2 regions of the Pararhizobium sp. IMCC3301 genome follow, and region 1 is predicted to be linked to the other one. Evidence: riboswitches for the same ligand, from Rfam matches in the RefSeq annotation. Region 1 holds a riboswitch; the other holds the start of a gene.
What was found. A riboswitch is a leader RNA that binds a small molecule or an ion and turns the genes downstream of it on or off. The one in region 1 is predicted to bind thiamine pyrophosphate.
Positions count from the first base shown of each region.

Region 2: another riboswitch for thiamine pyrophosphate. It lies ahead of RAL88_RS06640 (ABC transporter permease); the one in region 1 lies ahead of RAL88_RS19895 (hydroxyethylthiazole kinase).

Region 1 covers NZ_CP132336.1:4,180,404-4,185,000, forward strand. Annotated here, with positions in the region: gene RAL88_RS19890 (xanthine dehydrogenase family protein molybdopterin-binding subunit) at 1-2,244, shown strand, start outside; TPP riboswitch at 2,377-2,489, shown strand; gene RAL88_RS19895 (hydroxyethylthiazole kinase) at 2,480-3,223, shown strand; gene thiE (thiamine phosphate synthase) at 3,220-3,867, shown strand; gene thiD (bifunctional hydroxymethylpyrimidine kinase/phosphomethylpyrimidine kinase) at 3,867-4,597, shown strand, end outside.
Region 2 covers NZ_CP132336.1:1,377,270-1,381,866, reverse strand. Annotated here, with positions in the region: gene RAL88_RS06650 (adenylosuccinate synthase) at 1-336, shown strand, start outside; gene RAL88_RS06645 (hypothetical protein) at 384-2,162, shown strand; TPP riboswitch at 2,243-2,386, shown strand; gene RAL88_RS06640 (ABC transporter permease) at 2,407-3,282, shown strand; gene RAL88_RS06635 (ABC transporter substrate-binding protein) at 3,297-4,229, shown strand; gene RAL88_RS06630 (thioredoxin family protein) at 4,230-4,597, opposite strand, start outside.

The DNA.
Region 1 (4,597 bases):
ATTCAGGGGAAAGGTGCCTATACGAGTGATTTCACACCGCCAGGATGCCTGTATGGCTTCATTGTCCGATCTGCCATGGCACATGCAACGATTAGCATTACCGGCAAGGAGCAGGCAAGAGGGTACCAGGGTGTTAAGCTGGTCTGGACGGCAGCCGATGTTGACGATCTTGGGCCCCTGCCATGTGAAGGTATGGAACGCCAGCCGGACGGCACGATGCCAGCGGCGACAGAGCATGCGGTTTTAGCAAAGCAGATTGTCCGGCATGTCGGAGACGCGGTTGCTTTCATCGTTGCCGAAACGCTCGAACAGGCCCAGGCCGCAGCCGAATTGCTGGATATCGATTACGATCCACTGGATGTGATTGTGGACACCGCTGCCGCTCTTGATGAGGACGCAGCGCTGGTCTGGCCGGAACTTGGGTCCAATATGGCCAATCTGATCCATCGTGGTGATACGGAGAAAACCGAGGCTGCCTTCGCCGCAGCCGATAAAATCGCGAAGCTGGATATCATCAACAATCGCCTGGTCTGCAACTACATGGAGACGCGCGCCTGCCTGTCTGAATACGATGCCGAGAGCGGCCGGTTCACGGTAACCTTGGGCACTCAGGGTGGTCATGGCATGCGCGATATCATATGCGAAAACATCCTCAGGATTGAACCGGCACGCATGCGGATCATCACGCCGGATGTGGGTGGAGGATTTGGCCCCAAGGCCTTTGTATATCAGGAATATCCGCTGGTTATAAAGGCCAGCGAGGCGCTTGCCGCGCCGGTCAAATGGGTGTGCGACCGCTCGGAGCATTTTCTTCAGGATGCCCATGGCCGGGACAATGTTCTGACCGCCGAACTGGCCATGGATGCAGACGGGCGGTTTCTCGCCATGCGGGTCGATCTGACAGCAAATATGGGTGCCTATCTGTCGCAATATGCACCATTTATTCCCTATCTCGGGCTCACCATGGCCACCGGTTGCTATGATATTCCGGTGATGGATTACACTGTGAAATGCGTTTACACGAATACTGTTCCTGTGGACGCCTACCGGGGCGCGGGCCGCCCCGAAGCAGCCTATCATATTGAACGTCTGGTGAATGAAGCTGCCCGGATATCCGGGCTTGATCCCGCTGAAATCCGGCGGCGCAATTTCATCCGGCCGGAGCAGATGCCGTATCACACCCCGGGTGGCCGGATGTATGATACCGGCGATTTCGCTGGTCAGATGCAAGCTGCCCTGGACAATGCCGATGTCGCCGGGTTCGCAGCGCGCCGCGCGCAGAGCGCGGCAAATGGCAAATATCGCGGTTTTGGATTTGCCACTTATGTTGAAGCCTGTGCATTCGCGGGATCGGAAGAGGCCCGCATTGAATTGAACGATGATGGCAGCGTCACGCTGCTGATCGGAACCCAGTCAAACGGGCAGGGCCATCAGACAGCTTATGCGCAATTCATCGCCGGACATCTCGGGCTGGATTATGATCGGATCAATGTGGTTCAGGGCGATACCGACCGGGTTCGCAAGGGCAAGGGAACCGGTGGTTCCCGGTCGATTCCCCTCGGCGCTGTGTCAGTGGAATGGGCGGCAAAGTCGCTTGCCGAAAAGATCAAGGAAAAAGCGTCTGACGAGCTGGAAGCGGCACCCCGGGATCTGGAACTGAGCGAGGGTGTTGTCAGAGTGGTCGGCACCGACCGGCAGATCAGCCTTGCAGAAATCGCCCAAAAAAGCAGTGAGAAAAGCGGCGAACAGCTATTTGCTTTGGAAGAATTCAGGCAGAACGAGGCGACTTATCCCAATGGCACGCACGCGGTGGAATTGGAAATTGATCCGCAGACCGGAGTTACGACACTTCTCAATTATACCATTGTCGATGATTTCGGTGTCACCGTAAATCCGATGTTGCTGGCGGGTCAGGTCCATGGCGGTGTGGCCCAGGGGATCGGGCAGGCATTGCTTGAACACACTGTGTACGACAAGGATGGCCAGCTCCTGTCAGCCAGTTTTCTGGATTATTGCATGCCGCGCGCCGATGATATTATGGATTTTAATTTCCAGACCCGGAATGTCCCCTCCAAGACTAATGCTCTTGGCATCAAGGGGGCAGGGGAAGCCGGCTCGATCGGCTCCTGTCCGGCTGTCATGAACGCGGTTGTCGACGCACTCAGCCACGGCGCGGGACTGACCCATATCGATATGCCGGCCACTCCGTCGCGTGTCTGGGAGGCCTTGCAGAAAATCGCATGATGGTTTCATCCGGGAGCGGATATGCTCCGCTCTGGTGCCTGCCATGCTTCGGCCCGATTATCGGCTCAAACGGTTGGCGCAGCGTCACCTGAAGCTGTGCATTGCTTAATTGCTGAAATATGGTAAATGATTTTTCACTCATAGGGGTGCCGATTGCCACGGTGGCGGTCGGCTGAGAGGCATGTGACCAACCCTGACAACCTGATCCAGATCATGCTGGCGGAGGGAATGAGGTTTGCTCGATAAAGGCTTATCTCCCGATTGTTTGAAGACGCAAGCCGCAATCCTGCTGGACAGGGTGCGCAGCAGGCAGCCGCGCGTGCATTGCATCACCAATTCCGTGGCCCAGACATTGACCGCTAATGTACTGTTGGCGCTGGGTGCCGAACCCTCAATGACCATTGCTCCGCAGGAGACCGGTGGCTTTGTCAGCGCCGCCGATGCCGTTCTGATCAATCTGGGCACACTGGATGCGGAGCGCAGCAAAGCGGCACGCATTGCCGCGGAAACAGCGCTTGGACTTGGCCGTCCCTTTGTTCTTGACCCCGTTTTTGCCCATCGATCAGCCTCGCGAAAGGCGCTGGCAAACACACTATTGAGCTTGGGGCCAACCGCGATGCGCGGCAATGCAGAGGAAGTCTCGGGACTGAATGCTGATGATGACGTCACCATTGTGGCGCAAACCGGAGAGACTGACACAATCCGCTTTCGCAACCGCATCATCGCTTTACACAATGGCGATCCGTTGATGGCGAAAACGACCGGGGCCGGTTGTGCACTGGGTGCGGTGATGGCAGCCTTTCTGGCAACCAGCGAAGAGCCTTATCTGGCCGTTGTCGCGGCTCTTGTCAGCTTTGCCGTTGCCGGGCAACTGGCCGCCGCTGAAGCACAGGGTCCGGGCAGTTTTGTCCCGGCCTTTCTGGACCAACTGTACCGGCTTACACCTGCGGATATTGAAAAATTCGGACATTTGTCATGAGGCCCGTTGATCTGACACTTTATGGCATTCTCGACCCGCAGCGCAGCCTGGGGCGCGATCTGGACACTCTGGCTGATGCTGCAATTGCCGGGGGCTGCACCCTGCTGCAACTGCGCGACAAACTCGGTTCAACGCGGGACATGCTGTCTCATGCCAAGGCCATCAAATCCGCCATTGCCGGCCGGGTGCCATTCCTGATCAATGACAGGGTGGATGTCGCTCTGGCAATCGGGGCGGACGGGGTTCATCTCGGCCAGGACGATATGCCGGTGGCCGAGGCGCGCAGGCTAATGGGCCCCGGTGCCATAATCGGCCTGTCGGTGAAAACCAGGCAGCAGGCAATGCAGCTCCCCCGCCAGGATTTGAGCTATGTTTGCATTGGTGGTGTATTTGAGACCCGGTCCAAGGACAATCCAACTAGTATCGGCATCGACGGATGGGTTGAACTGGCCGCCCTGTGCCGAACCACAATGGCAGAGCCGATCCCTGTTGGCGCGATTGCCGGCATCGACCGCAATAGCGCGTTTGAGTTGGTAAAAGCGGGAGCCGATGGCGTGGCGCTTATTTCTGCGCTGTTCATGGAAGATGATGTTCGGGGCGCAGCTGCGGCCTTTCGCGACACAATTCAGCGGGCACGGTCCTGATGAGCACGATAAACACACCGATTGCTGTCACCATTGCCGGTTCGGATTCCGGTGGCGGAGCTGGAATTCAGGCGGATTTGAAAACTTTTTCCGCCCTCGGAGTCTATGGCGCCAGCGTCCTGACGGCGTTAACCGCGCAAAACACCATTGGCGTGTCGGCAATTCATGACGTTCCAGAGGCGTTTATCGCCGCCCAGATGGATTCGGTTTATTCCGATTTCAACGTTGCGGCGACCAAGATCGGCATGTTGTCGCAAGCGCCCATCATCAGGATTGTAGCTGCCGGGCTGGCGCACCATGGCGCGCAAAAAATTGTTCTCGATCCGGTGATGGTCACCACCTCGGGGGATTTGTTGCTTTCGGAAAATGCCGTTGAAAGTCTGAAATGCGATCTGCTTCCTGTAGCGGATATCATCACCCCGAATTTGCATGAAGCTGCCGTCCTGCTGGGCGCAGATCTGGCAGTCAGCCGCAGCGAGATGGAAAGCCAGGCCAAACAACTGCTGGCTTTGGGAGCCAGAGCGGTGTTGCTGAAAGGCGGGCATTTTGACGAGCCGAGCGCTGATGATCTGTATCTCAGTTCAGATGAGGGCAAATGGTTTTCAGCCCCCAGAGTCCCCACGCGCAACACCCATGGTACTGGATGCACGCTGTCATCTGCCATCGCAGCCGGGCTTGCCAGGGGCAACAGCATGGCCGCCTCAATCGAAACTGCAAAGCTTTACCTATC
Region 2 (4,597 bases), 1.8 Mb from region 1:
TGTACCAGCGGCATGAATGGCATTGCGCTGACCAAGCTTGATGTTCTGGACGGGCTGGAAGAAATCAAGATATGTACCGGTTACAGACTTGATGGAGAAATGATCGACCATCTGCCCGCATCGCAGGGCGGGCAACGCCGCATCGAACCGATCTATGAGAGTTTTGAGGGCTGGAACGCCACGACAGCGGGTGCAACCAGCTGGGCTGAACTGCCGGCCCAGGCAATAAAATATGTTCGCAGGGTCGAGGAATTAATTGGCGCGCCGGTGGCACTGCTGTCAACCAGTCCGGAACGGGATCACACAATTCTTGTGCACGACCCGTTTCATGATTAATGTTCTGACAACTGCCGGGCGAGAACTATTGGATAAAGTGTAAGCGTATGGCTGATTTTTATAAAGTGTTGAGAAAAACGATTGAAGCACTTCCCGTGGCAACGGGTCAGGCGCGACGATCTGTCTATGATCGTGCCAGGACCGCGATAAGCCGGCAACTTGATGCCATGGACCCGGCTCTGCCGCCATCAGAAGTGTCGCGTCAGCGGCTTGAACTGGAAGACAGTATCCGTGTCGTTGAAGAGGATTATGTTTCCGGGAAGATCATCACCAACTCCGAGCGTGAAAACACGGCACGGCTGGCGCATCAGGAGGAGGAAGAGGCAAGCTTCCGGGCTCATCGTTCCTCGCGCCAAGTTCAGGATGAAGCCGAGAATATGCGGCGCTCGGCCAGCACGCCGGTTGCTGCCGATTTGCCTAATCCGTCCGAAGTTGCTCCTCAGCCGCGGCTGAGGTCCGAGCCAGTAGCTGCTCCGGTTGCTGGGGCTGAACCGGCTGCGGCGTCTGTGGCAGCGTTTGATGCTGCAGTTGCTTCCGCGCGTTCGCTGGGCGATGCTCCTTCCAGAGCAACATCCGCCCTGCGCGAGCCGGTGCGGCCGAAAGCAGAGTCGGCAATGCGCGAAACGGCACGCGCTCAGTCCGCCGAACCGGCACCTGAACGGGGCCAGCGCCCCGGACTTTCCCGGCGCAGCAGCCGCGACGAGTATTATGATGCCCCGGCGCTGGATGATCCATATATGGATGACGTTGCAGATGTCGCGGATGATCAGGACGATTATTTCGATGAAGAGCAAATGCAGCGCGAGCGTGCACAACCGCGCAATAACCGTTCTGGTCGTAGCGGGCGCAATGGACGCCGTGGAGAAGAAAGCGGCCGTGGTGGGGGCGGGCGCGAACGCGCTTACTCAGATGATTACTATGACGACGATCAGGACCGGGTGGTTGTCCGTCGGCGGCGCCGGGTCTGGCCATGGCTGCTGTTGATTTTCCTTATTGGACTGGGAGCCGCTGGCTGGTGGGCCTATCAAAACCAGGACACGGTGATGGCCAATTTCGAGAGCTGGCTCGACTATGGCAATGATGATGTCAATCCGCTGAAGCCGGCGATTGGCGAAAGTTCATCGGGCGATGGGCCACGACGGGTCAATGCCAATGATGCGGCAAATGGTGCAGCGCCGACAGTGGCTGCACCGGCCGAGTCGGTCAAAAATGACGGCCGCATCATCGATGATTCGGGGCAGATGAACCCGAATATCGAACGCGGCGACGTCAGCGCTGCAGTTGGCGAAGGTGTGCTGCCACAACGCGCCATCCTGTATGAAGAAGGGGCTACTGCGGATGAATCCCAGGCTGTCGGAGGCGGCACGACGTGGAGCTTGCGGGAAGAAGGCGGATCGCCTGTGATCGTGGGCCGTGTTGAAGTGCCGCAACGCAGACTGACCCTTGATATCATTATCCGCAAGAATGACGATCCATCGATGTCATCAGCCAGCCACCTCGTTGAAATTTCATATCAGGCTCCGCCCAGACAGGTTGGCGGTGGAATCGATGATATTCCGGCACTGTTGTTGAAATCCAGCGAAGAGGCGCAGGGCGAATTGCTGGCATCGGCCGGTGTCAAAGTGTCTGATACCCTGTTCTGGCTGGCGCTCTCTGCGACACCTGAGAATATTGCCAAAAACCTTGATCTGCTGCGCAAAGGCTCGTGGTTTGATCTGCCGGTTCGTTACAAAAATAACAAGCGGGCCATCATCACGCTGGAAAAAGGCCGCGAGGGTGACGTTGTATTTTCCCAGGCGCTGGACGCCTGGGAACAGGGCAACTAGACCCTATAATATGTGCCGTGCCTGCGGTTATGCCAACGCGGTCAAATGACTGGACATTGATAAGATGTCCATTAGACTGAATTTGTTTCGAGGGGTGTCCCGGCGTTAACGGGGCTGAGATGGAAGCAGGCTGTTGTTCCAAAGATGGAACGGGAGCACGCGTTTCCGGACCCTTTGAACCTGATCCGGATCATGCCGGCGAAGGGACGAAAAGCGCTGATGTCTGTTATGCGCACCTTTCCGCATGGTCCTCAACCTTGATGGGCCGAGCCGCGTGACGCGCCAGTTTTTCAATTTCAAAGTGAGGCAGACCGGCGTAAAGACCGGCGTGCAGGCTTGGGCTCAAAATGCCTTCGCGCGGCTGCTACGGGCCATCGCAATTGCAATTGTGCTGGTGGCGGCGTGGCAGGCAATCGTGTCTGTGTTTGATCTGCCGCCGTTTGTGCTGCCCGGGCCGTTCCAGGTCATGGCAAGTCTTTACAACAATTTTTCCTATCTGCTTGGCCACGCCGCCATTACGGCAAGTGAAATTCTCATAGGTCTAGTGCTCGGCCTTGTGCTGGGCGTTGTGACCGGTCTTGGCATGGCACTGTCTGCTTCCGCTGCGCGGCTGGTATTTCCGGTAGTGCTGGCAACCCAGGCGTTGCCGGTATTTGCCATCGCTCCGCTGCTGGTGCTGTGGTTCGGTTTTGGCCTGGCCTCCAAGATCATCATGGCAACACTGATTATCTATTTTCCCATCACCTCAGCGTTTTTCGATGGTCTGCGGCGCACGGACCCCGATTTGCTGGATCTGGGGCGAATTGCCGGGGCAAGCCCGCTGCAGAGCCTGCTCCATTTGCGGCTGCCATCCGCGTTGCCCTCGCTGTCCTCGGGCCTGCGTGTTGGTGCCAGTCTGGCGCCAATCGGCGCCGTTGTTGGCGAGTGGGTCGGGTCTTCCGCCGGTCTTGGATTTGTCATGCTGCACGCCAATGGGCGGATGCAGACAGATCTGATGTTTGCGGCGCTTTTCATACTTGCGGTGTTCGTTGTGGTGTTGCGCATCGGAACCGATCAACTGACACGGCGGCTGGTTTTCTGGATGCCGGAAAATCAACCAGGCGTTTTTACCTCCACCTGAACAGGATATGTCTCATGCGTTTTTTTCTCAGTGTTTTTATTGTTCTTGCCGGCATTGCCAGTGCGCAGGCTCAGGAAAAGTTGACCGTACTGCTCGACTGGTTCGTCAATCCGGATCATGCACCGCTGATCATTGCCCAGGAACTCGGACTGTTTGCGCGCGAAGGGCTGGATGTGACTTTAGTCGCCCCGGCTGATCCCTCAGCGCCGCCAAGGCTGGTGGCGGCCGGGCAGGGCGATATTGCAATTTCCTATCAGCCCAGCCTGCATCTGCAGATCAAGGAAGGACTGCCGGTGGCCTGGATCGGGACATTGGTGGAAACACCGCTGAATGCCCTGGTGGTGCTGGCAGACGGTCCCATCCAGTCGCTGTCGGATCTGAAGGGCAAAAAGGTCGGCTTTTCGGTCGGTGGCTTTGAAGATGCACTGCTCGGGGCGATGCTTCAGGGTGTCGGGCTCAGCCTTGATGATGTGGAATTGGTGAATGTGAATTTCTCCCTGTCACCTTCGCTGATCAGCGGCAATGTCGATGCGGTCATCGGTGCGTTTCGCAATTTTGAACTGAATCAAATGGATCTGGTTGAGCGGCCGGGCAGAGCGTTTTATCCCGAAGAACACGGTGTGCCGGTCTATGATGAACTGATCCTGATTGCCCATATGGACAAGACTGGCGATCCGCGTTTCCGCAAATTTATGAATGCTGTGGAGGCGGCCACGATCTATCTGACCAACCATCCGGAGGAGGCGCTGGCGCTGTTCGTCAAGGCCTATCCCGAGTTGGATGATGAGCTGAACCGCAGGGCCTGGTTCGATACGCTGCCGCGCTTTGCCAAGCGTCCGCTTGCGTTCGACAAGGCACGCTATGAACGCTTTGCAGCCTTCATGAAAGAGCGCGGCCTGATTGATGAAGTGCCGGATATGGCACGCATTGCCAGACCGCTGAACTGATCAGCGCCATTTGATGGAACACCCCATCGATGGCATTTGCTGCTGCGGCCCGTTGCCGGTCTTTGCAATCTGACGCATGGCGTTCAGCAATTCCGGCGTGCGGTTGCCGGAGTTGCCCATGCCGGTATCATCAAGGCGGCCGCGATATTGCAGTTCCGACTTGTTGTTGAAGCCGAAGAAATCCGGTGTGCAGACAGCGTCATAAGCGCGGCCGACGCTCTGGTCCTGATCCACCAGATAGGGAAATGTGAAATTGTGTTTTTCTGCAAACAGCTTCATTTGGGCCGGGCTGTCGGCGGGAACATGGCGATAGTCATTTGACATGATCGCGAGCACGCCGACGCTCTCCTGTTGCAGGGTCCGCGCAT